Regions from separate parts of the Synechococcus sp. CCY9202 genome, predicted to be linked through region 1. Evidence: riboswitches for the same ligand, from Rfam matches in the RefSeq annotation. Region 1 holds a riboswitch; the other holds the start of a gene.
What was found. A riboswitch is a leader RNA that binds a small molecule or an ion and turns the genes downstream of it on or off. The one in region 1 is predicted to bind cobalamin.
Positions count from the first base shown of each region.

Region 2: it holds a riboswitch for cobalamin, as region 1 does, so the genes downstream of both, VB777_RS07120 (HupE/UreJ family protein) here and VB777_RS17020 (HupE/UreJ family protein) in region 1, are expected to answer to the same signal.

Region 1 is NZ_JAYGID010000139.1:2,532-10,373, forward strand. It holds gene VB777_RS16995 (CDGSH iron-sulfur domain-containing protein) at 1-267, shown strand; gene VB777_RS17000 (VOC family protein) at 264-644, shown strand; gene VB777_RS17005 (hypothetical protein) at 1,470-1,613, opposite strand; gene VB777_RS17010 (PepSY domain-containing protein) at 1,804-2,097, opposite strand; gene VB777_RS17015 (GNAT family N-acetyltransferase) at 2,331-2,840, opposite strand; gene VB777_RS17020 (HupE/UreJ family protein) at 2,857-3,462, opposite strand; cobalamin riboswitch at 3,486-3,650, opposite strand; gene VB777_RS17025 (phosphoglycerate kinase) at 3,670-4,221, opposite strand; gene VB777_RS17030 (HupE/UreJ family protein) at 4,218-4,817, opposite strand; gene VB777_RS17035 (hypothetical protein) at 4,875-5,300, opposite strand; gene VB777_RS17040 (DUF3721 domain-containing protein) at 5,315-5,566, opposite strand; gene VB777_RS17045 (MerR family transcriptional regulator) at 5,697-6,128, shown strand; gene arsJ (organoarsenical effux MFS transporter ArsJ) at 7,788-7,842, opposite strand, start outside.
Region 2 is NZ_JAYGID010000052.1:1,317-9,158, reverse strand. It holds gene upp (uracil phosphoribosyltransferase) at 1-14, opposite strand, end outside; gene VB777_RS07125 (pentapeptide repeat-containing protein) at 140-655, shown strand; cobalamin riboswitch at 783-929, shown strand; gene VB777_RS07120 (HupE/UreJ family protein) at 1,094-1,642, shown strand; gene cobW (cobalamin biosynthesis protein CobW) at 1,651-2,745, shown strand; gene VB777_RS07110 (hypothetical protein) at 2,753-3,133, opposite strand; gene purS (phosphoribosylformylglycinamidine synthase subunit PurS) at 3,234-3,491, shown strand; gene purQ (phosphoribosylformylglycinamidine synthase subunit PurQ) at 3,567-4,220, shown strand; gene VB777_RS07095 (S66 peptidase family protein) at 4,237-5,244, shown strand; gene VB777_RS07090 (peroxiredoxin) at 5,440-6,030, opposite strand; gene VB777_RS07085 (hypothetical protein) at 6,251-6,550, shown strand; gene VB777_RS07080 (hypothetical protein) at 6,688-6,924, opposite strand; gene VB777_RS07075 (chaperone modulator CbpM) at 7,012-7,320, opposite strand; gene VB777_RS07070 (DnaJ C-terminal domain-containing protein) at 7,313-7,842, opposite strand, start outside.

The sequences.
Region 1 (7,842 bases):
ATGCCTGAGCCCACTGCCGCCACCCCAGGTCCTGAACCGCTGCAACTGCCCGCCGGGGTGCATCAGCTGTGCAGCTGTGGTCGCAGCCGTCAGGGCTGGTTCTGCGATGGCGCCCATCTGGGCTCTGGCCGGGTGTCCTACGAGCTGCGCCTGAGCGAGGCGGCCACAATGCTGCTGTGCCGCTGCGGCCGTTCGCACCGCTATCCCCTCTGCGACGGTCGCCATGCCGCCCAGCCCCGCAGGGCCTGGTGGCGGCCATGGGGATGAGCGCCTCGATCGTGCTGGCTGCCGATGATCCGGCCGGCCTGGCCCGCTTCTACGGCGCACTGCTGGAGGTGGAGCCGCTGCCGGGGCTGAGTGCCACCCACTGGCGGGTGCCCTGGCCGGCCGGTGGGTGGCTGGAGATCTACGCGCCATCGCGCAGCCGTGCCCAGCCGCAGCAGATGGGACGGCTGGCGCTGTGCCTGCAACGCCAGTCGGATGGCACAGGCGCTGTTGCCGTGCTCAACACCTGGATCACCGCAGCGCTGGGCCTGGGCGCCTCGCTGCAGGAACCGCCACGCGAGGAACCCTTTGGCGCAGAAGCCTGGCTGCTGGATCCGGAGAGCAACCGGCTGCTGTTGCTGGTGATGCCAGCACCGTGAAGTCCCCTTCATGAAGCCCCATTGCCCTTGGTGAAGAGCGGTTTCGTTCGCGCTCCAGCCCTTGCCCTGAACCGCCAGTCGTCCGATCGTGACTGCATCGACAACCGGGAGGCTCCAGAGCATGGAAGACACCCCACCTGAGCAGCAGCCAGGAGTGCGCTGACGATCCGGCCCCTGCTCCAACACTCTCAACGGATCACTGACGTTCCTGGCGAGTCGCGGCTGTTTTGCTGAAACAGCCCTGGCGCCGTCCATTGCACCGCCTCAGGTGCCCCGGACCCAACGGAACGTCCCGATAGACACCTGGCCCCAGGTGCCAGCGCCAGCAGCTCCGCTAAACAACCAAAGCCACCCTGATCTGAATACGATCACGGCTGTTGCCAAGCACAATCCACGTGCAACTGTGCCCCACCCCCTCGGGTCGGCACCACGGATGAGGAGACAAACGCCCGGGGCCAACGCTCCGGGCTTTGTTGTGCTCAGGCCTGGGCTTCGAGCACGTGCTGCATCACCTCCAGCAGCCCATCGGCCAGCCCGCGAGGATTGCCAAGACGGGCGGTCCAGATCGATCACGACAGCAAATCCTCTATTGAAACCACCGCCATGTCCTGACCCTCCAGAAGTTGCATCTGCTCCAAGGGCACTGACAGCTCAGCGCTAAAATCAAGGGGGCGTGCGCCGATGAAGGTGCTGCACCATGGCGAACTTCAGGAGCTGGGGCTGCCAGCTGATTTCCTCCAGCAACCTGGAGCGACGATGCTGGTAATCTAGTCGCGCAGCTGCATCAACCAGCGGCCGTCCCGCTGCAACATCGCCAGGGCAACTTCAACGGTCATGGCGCAGGATCAGGCCGCCGCTGCCCACCAGAGCCATACCAACGCTGACGGCCAGGAATAACTGTCTCTGAATCAGCAACAGGACGATGCCCAGCGTCGAGATGGCGGTGATGCGGATCTTGGCTGTACTCAATAGACAGACCTGCGATCACCCCTTGAATTTGCCCCCAGATTCTGAAGGCCTCCTCGAGGCCCTACTTGCTGCGGGGCTTGAACAGCGGAATCGGATCCCTGCTTAGCAACTCACCACTCACGATCTCGAGCCCCTGACTCCATCGGGCGTAAGGGAGCGGCCAGACGTGCAACACCGGTCAGCCGTACCATCAGTTATCGGGTTCCTTCTTGAGGATCTCTCCGGTGGTGGCGTCCACATAGATTTCGAATCGGCCCTTGGAGCTCTCCACCAGGGCCTCCCAGATCACTCGGCCCTTCTCCCGGTCGAGATCGATCTCGATCACCCTTCCCCCGGGGACGGCCGCAGTGGCTTTGGTGATGGCCTGCTGCATCGTGATGGCGGGTGCGGGAGCCTGGGCCACGACCCGTGCCGGGTCCGGGGTGTTGCCCGCACGGGCCCAGGCCGGTTGCCCGAGGGTAGCTGCCAGAGCGATGGCGGCCATGCAGGAAACATTGGCCAGAACCCTGGTCGAGTGTTTGGTCAGAGGATCCGGGGAGAAAGAGGAGCCCATCGCCAAGGAATCGAGTGGTTTTAATCCTATGAATTCCAATCCCAGGGGTGGCGAGGGAGAATTGTTGGTTGTCCTGGCGCAACGGCCTGTCACTGCAGAATGGTCTGCCCTGCAGGCGTCGAACCTCTCATTGAGCCGAGATCAAGCTTTGGACCATGCAGGAATCACCGCAGGGAAAAGGATCCAGCTTCCTGTGAAGAGCACCCTGATACTGCCTTCATCCACTGGGCCCCTCCAACAAGCACTGGAACATGACCAGGGCATAGGGCATCTACATCGCCCAACTGCCTATGGCGGAACGCCCCCGGCAGGGTGCCCACCACCTGAAAGCCGTTGCGCTGCCAGCAGCGGAGGCCGGCGGTGTTGGTGCTCACCAGGTTGAACTGCATCGCCCGAAAGCCCAGCCGCCGCGCCGCCTGCAGGGAGTGCTGACAAAGCCGGCTGCCCACACCCTGGCGCCGGCAGTGCTCAGCCACCACATAGCCAGCGTTGGCGACGTGGGCACCGAGAGCCAGGGAGTTGGGCCTCAGGTAGTACGTGCCCACCGCGGCCCCGGCCGCATCCACAGCCACCATCACCGCCTGACTCTGCTCCACCCAGGCCAGCTGGGCCTCGGCCTCGCTGATGGCTGACTCGTGAGGACGGATCTGCAGTGGCGAGGTGGGTGCAGCCAGGGTTCCCGAGTCCGGCTCAGCGGATCAACAGCCCGGCAGGCCCGAGAGCCACCACGCCGCCGCATAGAGCGAGCAGTAGCGCCACACCACGGGTCCAGGCCACAGGCAGGCGCCGCAGCAGCAGGAAGCTGCCGCCGCTCACCAGCACCGAACCCGTGAAAGCCCCAAGCCACCAGAGAGCGGCGGAGCCATCGGCCGGTGCCTCCAGGCCATGGAGCATGGCGTGCACCGCCACGGCGGCGGCCACTACAGCGGCGCAGGCACCCAACTGCGGACTCTGCTTGGAGCGCAGGCAGCGCAGCACCAGCACGGCCACCGCTGTGATCGCAAGGGCCGCGAGGAACTCCTGGGCCGGCAAGGTGCCGCCCATCGCTCCAAACACACCACCGCCGATCGCCCCAGCCAGAGCCCAGAGCAGCAGCTGCGCAGAAATGCAGGAGGCGGCGGCCCCGATGCCCACCAGCAGCAGCAGGTGATCGACACCGCTGATCGGGTGCAGGAAGCCGGCGGCGATGCCGCCGTGGGCGATGCCATGGGCCTGGGCGGGCTGATCCAGCAGCAATGCCAGTGCTGAGGCCGCGCCAAACAGGGCCAGAGATCGGGCAGAAGCAGAAAGGGTCATGATGGAATCCGGTCCGCGCCGGCGAAGAAGGGGCTCAACACGGCGAGCGTTCTGGCTGAGAGGGCCATGGCCCCCATCACAGCTGCGGGACAGCGCCGGACTCGGCTCAGGAGAACCCTGCGCCCCACCGGACTTTCCTCGTTGCCTCCAGGGAGTGACCCACTGGAACCGTGGTCTCCATTGTGGGTCCGGCTGGCTGCAGAGGCATCACTGTGGGTGGCGGACCAGCCAACCGAACATCAGCAACGAGGCGGCGGTGATCCAGCTGCCGCCCACCCGCAGGCCGATCGCCAGCCAGCGCGGATGCGGCGGTGCCAGAGCCTGCGCAAGCAGCAGGCTCAACACCGCGATCGCCACGGTCTCCCCCAGCAGGGCCGGCAGCGCTCCTGAATGACCGGCCAGGGCCGATCCCGCCACCAGGGCGAACAGCCCCGCCAGGCCAGCAGCGAGGGGCAGCAGCTGCGCCTGCCGCAGCCGCAGACCGAGGGCCACCAGCAAGCCCAGGGCCGCCAACAGGCCTGTGCAGACGACGGCCAGCAGCAGGGGCGATGGCAGGCGCAGGCCGATCAGGCCCCCCAGCAGCCAGGCCAGCGGCAGCAGCAAGGGCAGGCGATCGCTGCAGGGCTGGCGGGCCTGCACGCCCAGCAGCACCAGGGCGATCACCAGCAGCAGCTCGGTGGGCTCCAGAAACAGCCGCGCCATGCCATCACCCCAGGGCCCGAAGCCGGAGGGGGTGAGATGGGCGAGGAGCGCGATCACGTGAGGGCCTGCTCCAGGAACCACAGCCCCACCAGCGCCACCACCCCACCGGCCCCTTGCACAAAGCGCCGACCACCGGGCCAGCGGCGCGTTTCTCCCAGCAGGATCCCGAGCAGATGCAGCAGCCCTGTCGCCAGGACAAAGGCCAGGCTGTAGAGCAGGGCGTTGCTGCCGGCCGGCAGTTCCGCGCCATGGGCATGGCCGTGAAACACCGCGAAGGCGGAAACGATCAGCGCCGCCAGCCACAGGGGCGGTCGGAGCTCGAACAGCACCATCAGCCCCATCACCAGACCCGAGACGGCGATGCCGATCTCCACCCCCGGAATCGGAATGCCCAGTAGACCGAGCAGCCCCCCGAGGGCCATCACCATGGGGAAGGCCACCGGCAGCACCCACAGGGCCGGTGGGCCGAGCACCGCACCCCAGAGGCCCACGGCCACCATCGCCACCACGTGATCGAGGCCCGAGATGGGGTGAAGCAATCCGGCCACGAAACCACCACCGGGGTGTGCATCGGCATGGGCCCAGACAGACATCGGCACCAGGGCCAGGGCGACCCCGGCCAGCCAGGCCCATGGCCAGGTGGTTCGCGTCATCGATCTCAGGCCGTTGCCTTCCATCCTCAATCGGCTGACGGTCACCGAGGACTTCCCCTACTGCGGGTGCTGGGAGCAGGGCATCCAGAGGGAGCCCATGGCATGGACGCCGCTGCAGCCGAGTTTCCGGGCTTGCTCCAGGGCCTCCTCTCGGGTGGGGTAAGCCAACAGGTTGGCCGGCAACTGGCTATCGGAGCTGTGGTGGTGCTGATGCAGGGCACTGGGAGGAGCCCCCAGGCGCTGCGGGCCCATGCCTTCCATGCCTGCCCACCAGACCCCCATCACATTCACTCCCGCCACCAGCACGCCCATTCCCACCACACAGGCGTTCAGCACACCCATCCCCACCACGCCAATGCTGATGACGCCCATCGGCACCACGCCGATGCTCACCACCCCCATCGGCACGATGCCGATCGAGATGATGCCCAGGGGCGCTACCCCGAAGGCGATCCGCTTGGGCTTGTCCCCACATTGGGCCATGGAAGTGCTCATCCTCAGTGGGAGGGCCCGGAGCCCTGGCCATCACCGTGCTCGGTACAGGGCATCCACTGGTTGCCCATCCTGTGGGCGCCCGTGCAGTTGAAGTGCAGCTTGGCGGCTTTCTCCGCTTCTGCCTGAGTGGCATACATCGCCGGGACGCCGCCCGAACCTGCGGCTGGAGCGGCCAGAGCCGCGGCGGAGAACAGGAGGTTGGCTCCGATCGTGGCTGCCGCCTGCACGCCCCACGGACTGAAACGGTGCGACATGGGACGGGTGATGAGCGCAGAGCGCCTGCTGGACCGACAGCCTAGCGAAAGTCTCCAGTAATCCGTGATCAATGGACAGTTGTTGACAGGGCTGCTGTCGCTTGACGGTGCCTAGGCTGGAGAAGCTTCCATGGACTGGAGGGTTCAGGTTGTGCCCTTGCGGGGATCGCTGTCATCGGTGCCCATGCCGGGCCTGCGCATCGGCGAGGTGGCCAGGCGAACAGGCCTCTCCGTCAAGACGATCCGCTACTACTGCGACGAGGGACTGCTCCAGCCCAAGGCTCGATCCGCAGCGGGATACAGGTTGTTTGATCAGGAGAATCTCGCTGAGCTGACGATCATTCGGGCGCTGCGAGCGATGGATGTATCGATTCCCGAGCTGGCGAAGATCCTGGAGGTCCGGCGAGCTGGTGTCTGCAACTGCTCTGTCCTGAAAGACAGCATTGCGACCAGGATGGCCTCGATTGACCAGCGGATCTCCGAGCTCAGTGCCATGAAGGATGAACTGGCTCGTCTGCTCGGCAGCTGGCAGGACTGTGGGGGCTCCAAGCTGCAACGCTGAGCCATGGACTTGCCCTGTCGCTCCGCTGAAGCGTGAGGACCCCATGCCCAACAGGAAGGCGCCCCGTGGGGGGCGCCTTAGCACCGGTTGCGGCGGTCACGTCCTCACACCAGGAACGGCCGATCGGGTGTCTGTGGTTCACGCATGTCCTGTCTGGGGCCTGGCAGGGAAGGGAAGGAGATCACGTCTGGGAGAAGAGATGCTCGGGGCTTGACCTTCTCGGCTGTGATCCCGGCTCGGGTTATGCAGCCCGGGGGTTCATCACGCGGGAATCAGAACTGGCGTATGGCTCTCTGCGGTTACGGGATGGCGTTCGCGCCGCGCCATCACGTTCACCTGTTGTGTGTCGCATCGTTGGCGCACCTCCTTTGTGCACACCGGCTCGGATGATCCCTGGCCGGACTCTGTTGGAGGGTGAGGGTCGGGTTGGCTACCGGGCCTCCTCTCAAGTTCAAAGTACGCCTTCTCTGCGGCTGTGGGGGGTTGCTGGAGTACCTGTTCCCGTACCTTTTGCCACCCAGACAGCGCAACGCTGCTTCTGAGGCGAACCCCTCCTTCTCTGGAGTCTGCAGAGCCAACGGTTGTACGCGCTGGGTGCATGGATTTGCGGACTGCTGCATCAGCAGGGCAACCTGAAACCTGCTCCGGCACCACCCGCGAGAACAGCCGCGGATCGCCATGGGCTTTCGCTTTCACCAGGGGCGGGTTGAGCTCGATCTCCGTTGGCGGCCGTGGCGCCGCGTTCAATGTCCCTGTGAAACCGCGGGGGCTGTCCCCGCACCACCGTGGGCCTGCCCAACAGCCGCCGGCTGCGGCCGGGCCAGCTCGATGCCCTCAAGCAATCGCTGCTGGGAGTGCTTCGCCAGGATCTGTTGGCAGCCGGCTCCGCAGGGGAGCAGCTGTGGGATCACCCACGGCCTGGTGAGCCGCCTGCTTGTGGATGGCTCCCTCTCTGCACGCCCCGCTGGCCTGCTGGCACTGATCGAAACCCCGAAGGCGCTGGAGGGTTACCTGCTGCGCGCCCAGGGCCAGGACGATGCCAAACGCCGGGCCCAGCGCTGCATCACGGCCGTGCAGGAGGCGGCACGACTGGCCGCTGGGCGGGGCCTGGCTCTCCTGACAGGGCCAAGGCAGGTGTCCGCAGGGCCGGTCCCCCGTATCCGCACGCACCCGCCAGAACGACTGGGCAGGCCAAGGAGGGAGCCGGAAAGAAGGAGATCCCCCGCAGGCGAGAGACTGAAAAACAGCTGATCTGAAAACGATCACGGCTGCGGGCTTTGTTGTGGGGATCGAGCGAGTTCAGAGCACCCCACCCAGCCGGATCAGGGCACCCACCACCACCAAGCCGATCGCCAGGGCAGTGATGCCACGGATGTGCCAGGCCAGGCGATCCTCAGATGCTGGCCATCACGCAGCAGGTGAGGGGCCCAGCAGCCCGACTGGGCTGGGCCGAATGGCTGAGCACACGTATCGGTGCGACGCGAAAATCGCCTCGATCCAGTCATGGTGGCGCTTCTGCACAATTCGATCGGCGATCGTCGCGGCCGCATCAGGGATGGAGAAGCGCATGCGGAAGCCCTGGGTAAGGGCTTCCAGCAGTGGACAGGAAAACCGGCGAAAGATGCCTCACAGCGGATGCAAACAGCTCCTGGTCCGGGTTCATGCCGGCTGCAGCTGACGTGGTGGTGCGGGCAGACGCGTGCCGGAGAGGAAG
Region 2 (7,842 bases), on a different contig from region 1:
AGGGACATGCTCATGAACAGGAGGCCGTTGCCAGGGGTGCTCGCGCTGGCGAACCCCTTGGCATAACTTGAAGGGCCACCGTACCCGCGCCGTGATGCTCCGCCGTTGTCTGCGGTTCCTGGCCCGTTGTGGCGGCTGGATGCTCAGCAGGAAGGCCCCACTCGCTCTGCTGCTGAGCACGTCCGTGCTGCTCGCCGGGCCCGCCTGGCTCGGCGGAGCCCTTCCAGCTGGGGCGATCACGGCGCCGGAGCTGCGCGGCCAACGGTCCGTCCAGGACCTGCAACCGGACATGCACGGCCGCGACCTGAAGCAGCAGGAATTTCTCAAGGCCGAGCTGCAGGGCTACGACCTCAGCGACACCGATCTGCGGGGTGCCGTGTTCAATTCCAGCAACCTGCGCGGCGCCAATCTGCAGGGGGCCGACCTGGGCGATGTGGTGGCCTACGCCAGTCGATTTGATGGTGCCGATCTGCGGGACGCCCGGCTGCGCAACGCCATGCTGATGCAGAGCCGCTTCCGCGATGCCGAGATCAGCGGCGCCGATTTCAGCGATGCGGTGCTCGATCTGACCGAACAGAAGGCCCTCTGCAAGCGAGCCAGCGGCTCCAATCCAGTCACAGGCGTCAGCACAGCCGAAAGCCTGGGTTGCCGCTGAGCAAACCAAGCCGAGGCCAGTCGAGCTATGGCCAACCAGACCGAAGCCGACCAAGCCCAGGTGAGACCAATCCCTTGATGCGTTGGATTGCCATGGCGACCGCTGCAAAGCCCGCTGCTTGTCTGACCGCATAGATTCGAGCTCCGGTTCCGGAGGGGAACAGCCTCCGGAGGTAACGGGGAAAGTCCGGTGAAAATCCGGCGCTGTCCCGCAGCTGTGATGGCTCCAGTCCTGGAGCCCAGCCAGAACGCCCACCGGTTGCTCTCTCGATCCCGGCGCGGACCGGACCCCTGCATGTCTTTCCCTGGCTCCCAGGAGGGCTCCGGCCCCCTCTGGCTTCGCACGCCACAGTCCCCGGAATCTGTTGCCCCAGTCCGACGTCTTCACTCCAGTCTCCTGCCGCTCTGTGGCCTGCCGATCCTTCTGCTGGCTGGTCTGTTGCTGTCGGGGCCGGCACAGGCGCACCATGCCATGGAGCTGATGGGGCTGAAGCCCACGCCGATCCATGGACTGATCAGCGGCCTGGCCCATCCGCTTCTGGGTCCCGACCATCTGCTCTTCCTGCTGGCCCTGTCGCTGGTGGGGCTGCAGCAGCGTGCCACCTGGATGGTGGCCCTGCTGGCCACCGGTCTGGGCGGCAGTGCTCTGGGGCTGGCTTTGCCCAACCTGCCCGGAGCCGAAGCAGCCGTGGCGTTCACCCTCACCCTGGTGGGCCTGGTTCTGCTCGACAGGCTGCCCCGATGGGTTCTGGTGCCTGCCTTTGCCTTGCATGGCTACGTGCTGAGTGATGCCGTTCTGGGTTGGACGGCCGGTCCGACCGGCAGCTATCTGATCGGCCTGATGCTCAGTCAGTTGGCTCTGCTGCTGGTGTCGCTCTGGGCGATGCGCCGGGCCGCTGCCAGCCTCACCCCGACCCGCCAGCGCCTGATGGCGGCCGGGCTGATCGGCTGCGGTGGCGCCTGGGCCTGGTCGAGCCTGGTGGGCTGAACCCAACCATGGCCCCCTTGAATTCCCGCCTTCCAGTCACGGTGGTGACCGGCTTTCTTGGCGCCGGCAAGACCACCCTGCTGCGCCATCTGCTTCTGAACAGCGGTCAGCGTCTCGCCGTTCTCGTTAACGAATTCGGTGATGTGGGCATCGATGGATCGCTGCTGCGCGATTGCGGCTTCTGCCCGGAAGAGGAAGCCGAAGGCCGGTTGGTGGAACTGACCAACGGCTGCCTCTGCTGCACCGTGCAGGACGACTTCCTGCCCACCATGACGCGGCTGCTGGAGCGCTCGGACCAGCTCGACGGCATCGTCGTCGAAACCAGTGGCCTCGCCCTGCCGGCTCCGTTGGTGGATGCCTTCCGCTGGCCTGAGATCCGCACCCGCACGCGGGTCCATGCCGTGGTCACCGTGGTGGATGGTGAAGCGCTGGCGGCTGGCCATGTGGTGGCGGATCCGGCTGTGCTGGAGGCGCAACGCCTGGCGGATCCGAGCCTGGATCACGCCACGGCGATCGAGGACCTGTTCGAAGACCAGCTCGAGGCGGCGGATCTGGTGCTGATCAGCCGAGCCGATCGCATCAGCCCAGACGATCTCGATCGCCTGCGCCAGCAGCTCCATCCACGCCTGCGCAGCGCCACGGCCGTTCTGCCGATGCAGCGGGGTGACATCAGCCCGGAGCTGGTGCTGCAGCTCCGCCGGCCAGACGAGGCTGACGCTCATCAGCACGGCGAGCACCTCGACGACGACCACGACCACCATCCCGACGACCACGATCAACACCACGCCCACGTGGCGATGGGTTCGGCGGTGTTGCGCCTGGCCGGCGACTGGTCGCGTCAGCAGGTGGAGCCAGGCATCGCTGAGCTGATCCAGCGCCAGGGGCTGATCCGGCTCAAGGGTTGGTTGTGGCAGCAGGGCCGTCCACGCCCCCTGCAGATTCAGGCCGTGGGTCCGCGTCTGGAGTGCTGGTACGAAACCGCCCCCTCCAGCCAGCTGGCCGGCGAGCCTGGGCTTGAACTGGTGGCCCTGGGGCTGGGTCTCGACGCGGAGGCCTGCAAGGTCTGCCTGCTCGATGCACTCGACTCTGCCCCTGCACCTTGACGGTGATTCAGTCGAGGGGGATATCACCTCGGGCGCAGAGTCCATCCCAGCAGAGGGAAGCATCCGCGCTCCAGGTGCTCTCCACCTCGCGCCAGCCTCCAGCGGCCTGGTCCTGGCGCATGCGCACGCTGCCGGATCCGTCGTGCTGGAAGTCGTAGCGGCGCTCACCCACCTGCAGCTGCCAGCGCTCACCGATGCTCATCACCGTCATCGCGCAGGGTTGCCAGGGCCCATCGGCCAGGCGGCAATCAAGACTCACGATCGGAGAGCTGGAGCTTGATTCCGGATCGGAGCCGCCAGGATCCGCCTGGGCCGGCAGTGCAGCGATCGGTCCAAGCAACAGCGCCAGCATCACCACCGGTTGCCACAGATCCAGCGATGGAGACACGGGCAGCACGGCGGGGCAGCTGGTACCCCTTCAAGCTGACTACCGCGGCTGTCAAGGGGGCGATGGGCTGCCAAGATTTAACAAATCTCCGACAGCCCCGGTGCCCCTCTACAGCGCTCGCGTTCAGGTGTCCCTGCGCCCCTCGGTGCTCGATCCGGCCGGCGAAGCCACCCGGGCCGCCGCTGCCCGCCTGGGGGTCGATGGAGTGACGCGGTTGCGGATCGGCAAGGCGATCGAACTGGAGCTGGAGGCGCCGGACCGCGCCACGGCGCAGGCCCAGGCTGAACTGCTCAGCGATCGGCTGCTGGCCAACCCGGTGATCGAGAACTGGACCCTCGACCTGCAGGAGCTCGGTTGATCCAGGCGGCTCCAAAGCGCTTCGGACCAGGCTCGGCTTCACCCCCTCGCAGTACCCGCACCCCACTTCCCCCTCATGACCATCGGCATCGTGGTGTTCCCCGGTTCCAACTGCGACCGGGATGTGCGCTGGGCCATGGAGGGCTGCCTGGGTCGCTCCACCCGTTTCCTCTGGCATGAGGAGCGCGATCTCGCCGGGCTGGAGGCGGTGGTGCTGCCCGGAGGCTTCAGCTATGGCGACTACCTGCGCTGCGGCGCCATCGCCCGGTTCGCGCCGGTGCTGCAGGAGGTGCTCGCCTTCGCGGAGCGGGGCGGACCGGTGCTGGGCATCTGCAATGGCTTTCAGGTGTTGACGGAACTGGGCCTGCTGCCTGGGGCGCTCACCCGCAACGAGAAGCTGCACTTCCTCTGTGAACCCAGCCGCCTGGAGGTGCAACCGGGTCACTGCCGCTGGCTCGGCGGCTATGGAGCCGGTGAGAGCATCACCCTGCCGATTGCCCACGGTGAAGGTCGTTATCAGGTGGAACCCGAGCGGTTGAAGCAGCTGGAGGATCAGGGCTGCGTGGTGTTGCGCTATGCCGACAACCCCAACGGCTCCGTGGGCAACGTGGCCGGCCTTACGAATGCCGGTGGCAATGTGCTTGGTCTGATGCCCCACCCGGAACGGGCCTGCGATCCCGTCACCGGCGGCATGGATGGACGGCGCCTGCTGGAGGCGGTGGGCTCCTGAGCCAGCCCGTCTGCAGATGACGTTGCACCGCCGTTCCTTTCTGGCTGCGCTGGCGGGAGCTGGTGGTGTGGGGATGGCGGCGGCGGTCCGAGCGGCAGGGGTTGGCCCAGCAGATGCCCTTTCCCAAGGACCCGCCGGGCAGGCTCCGGCCCTGCCCATGCCTCCGCCCCTGACGGCCGGCAGCCGGCTGGTGGCGATCGCACCCGGCACCTGGTGGGAGGATCCCGAATCGGAACAGACCAGCCTGGAAGCGCGAATCGCGAGCGCCGGCTGGGAGCTGCTGGTGCCGCCAGCGACCCGTCTGCGCTGGCACTGGTTCTCTGGTACAGACCGCCAACGCTGCCTGGCCTGGGAGCAGGCGATCGGTGACCAACGGGCGGAGGGCGTACTGGCCGTCACAGCCGGCTGGGGCAGTGCCCGGCTGCTCGAGAGTGGCTGGCAACCGCCGCCTCGGCCGATCTGGCTGATGGGCTTCTCCGATGCCAGCGCCTTGCTGCTGGCCCAGTGCGCGGCTGGTCTGGGCGGCGCAATCCATGGGGGCCTGCACGGCGACGCCGGCCAATGGCAGCGGCTGGTGCACCTGCTGCGGCGCCAGCCGGTCGACCCCCTCCAGGGACAGGGCTGGCGCAGCGGCATCACGGAAGGGCCCCTGGTGGTGACCAACCTCACGGTGGCGACGCATCTGATCGGCACCGCTTGGTTGCCGGATCTGCGGGGGCGGATTGTGGTCTTTGAGGATGTGGGTGAGGCCCCCTACCGGGTGGATCGGATGCTCACCCAATGGAGGAGCGCCGGGCTGCTGGCAGGGGTGGCCGGCATCGGACTGGGCCGCTTCCAGTGGACGCCAGACGACGTGATGCCTGGCGATCTCTCGATGGAGGAGGTGCTGCGGGAGCGCCTCGGTGATCTGGGCATCCCCCTGGTGGGTCGATTGCCCGTGGGGCATGGCAGGCCGAATCTGGCCCTGCCACTGGGCCATCGGGCCCGACTGGACGGCGGCGCCGGAACCCTGGCGCTGCTGTGAAGCAGCGCTGCGGCGCCAGGTCTGGACGCCAGACATGAAAAAGGGCCCTTTCGGGCCCAAAACCTTGAAAACAAACGACGAGTAGCTGATGCAATCAGCAATGGGAAAAAGTTCAGCTGCCTCCAGGACAGAAGCTGCCTGCTCTGTTGGGATCAGCCCAACCTGAACGTTTCAATCTGATCGGCTGAGTTGCGATCAGTTCACTGCCGCAAAGAAGTCCTTGCTCTTGACGGGATCCGGATTCATGGTCTTATCGCCAGGGGTCCAGTTAGCGGGGCATACTTCATCCGGATTGTTGCGGATGTGCTGGAAGGCCTGCAGCAGGCGCAGGGTTTCATCGACGCTGCGGCCCACGGGCAGGTTGTTGATCGTGCTTTGCATGATCACACCATCGGGATCGATGATGAACAGACCCCGCAGGGCCACGCCGGCCTCTTCATCCAGCACCTCGTAGGCGCGGGCGATGTCCTTTTTGAGGTCGGCCACCAGGGGGTAGGCGATATCGCCGATGCCGCCGCTCTTGCGCTCGGTCTGAATCCAGGCCAGGTGGCTGAACTGACTGTCGACCGAAACACCCAGAACTTCGCAGTTGCGGCTGGAGAATTCGCCGTAACTGTCAGAGAAGGCGGTGATCTCCGTGGGGCACACGAAGGTGAAGTCGAGCGGGTAGAAGAAGAGCACCACGTACTTGCCGCGGTACTGGGACAAGGTGACCTCCTGGAACTCCTGGTCGATCACGGCGGTGGCTGTGAAATCAGGAGCGGGCAGACCGACGAGCCGGGACATGGCGGAAGCGAAGTGGGAATCAGAAGGATTGAAAGTCCAGCTGGCAGAAGCGAACAGACTCGAAGCGCGGTCCCAAAATCCCGACCTCGGGCCTGTCCCAATGCGAAGTCGTATCGGCTTCCAGTTGGACTTCAACAATTTATCACGGATCTCGCGTGCCTCGGCGAAGCAGGGCCTAGCGGCGCCGCCATAGGCTGGTGCTACAAGACGCGATGACCCCATGGGCTGGGATCCCCTGATCCTCCGTAAATTCAGCACCACCGGTCATTTCCGGCTGCTGAACCAGCTGCGCAGCGAACTGCAGGCCCATCCCCTGGAGCGGCAGGTGGAGACCGATCCCGCCGCTGGAGCCGGACGGGGCAAAGCCGTGATCCGCACGGTGGCCGTCCGTCGGGGCGGTCAGAGCCAGGGCCGAATCCGTCGCCCCCAGGCCCGTATGGACAGTGGTGGCGCAAGCCTGACCTCCTCAGATGCCGGGCAGTCCTTCCGTGATCGGCTCAACGCCATTGAAATGCGCTGATGGGCCGGCAGGTTCTGCTTGGTCGCCAGGATCTGAAAAGAGTTGTTTGCGGTTCCTGTACGGTCACATCACGATTCTGAGACCGCTGGCCTGCCAACGAAAGTCTTGAATTTGCCGTCTGCTTGCCTGGTAGATTCTTAATCATTCAGCAGGTCAAAGATGGCTTTCTGCAGATCCTTCGACTGCTCCAGCTGGTCAAACACCCAGGCCATTGCCGTGGCAGGTTTCTCAAAACCAAGCTCTTTGCAGAGCTTCTGAATGATGACAGAGTGATCCTCATAAAGCGAAAGATCACTGACATTCCGCACGCTGAGGTGGCTACCAACAAACTGCCGCGAGCTGGATTGAACCGGGGAGAGGTCTGACGAATTCATGGCCATCATGAAGGATTTCCTAATTTAGATCAGCTCTCGCAACCAATGCCAAGCCTTTCAGTCGCGTGAAGGCCGCATTCAGCAGACTCAGCGAGGAAGCAGACACTCCAGCTCCCGAAGGCGGTGTTCCAAGGCCTCGATCTTTTCCAGGTAGGTGAGGGCAAGGGCCATGCCGGGGGGGTTGAGGCCAAACGTATTGCGCAGGTCTGCGGCACGACGCGCCTTGTGAATCGTGCAGGAATGAAAGCTCCAGCCCGACGCACTCACTCTGGTTTCGAACACACCGAACTGCACCAACTCCACCACTTCCCCATGCTCCAGGCCTGAGGCCGCCAGTAACTCCTCCAGCTCGACTCGGCTTTCGCTCTCCACCGGAATCAACAGGTCATCAGCCATGGGTCGTAGCTCCAGGGAATGAGGTGCGCGGGTTGAAGGAGGTGGCAGCAGCCAGCTCACGATAGAGCTCCCGTTCGCGGTCGTCGATCTGCTTCGGCATCACGATCTGCAGCACGCAATAGAGATCGCCCGCCCCCTCCTTGCGCTTTGGCAGCCCCTTGCCGGTCAGGCGAAGCTTCTGGCCGGCCTGAGCGCCCTCCTTCACCGTGACACGCACCTGGCCATCAAGGGTTGGGACCTCGATCTCTCCACCCAGGGCCGCTTCCCATGGGGTCACCGGCAGCTCGAGGTAGAGGTCATGCCCCACGGCGCGAAAAAGTGGATGGGGCTGGAGGTGGATGTCGAGATAGACGTCTCCCGCCGGCCCGCCGCCACTGCCTGCCAGGCCCCGCCCGGGAATCCGCAACCGCTCTCCATCGATCACTCCCTTCGGCACCCGAATGCGCACCGTGGTCGAGGCACGCTCCATGGTCCCGTCGGGGCGCAGGCGAGGCTCCTTCCGCTCCAGGGTCACCTGGGTGC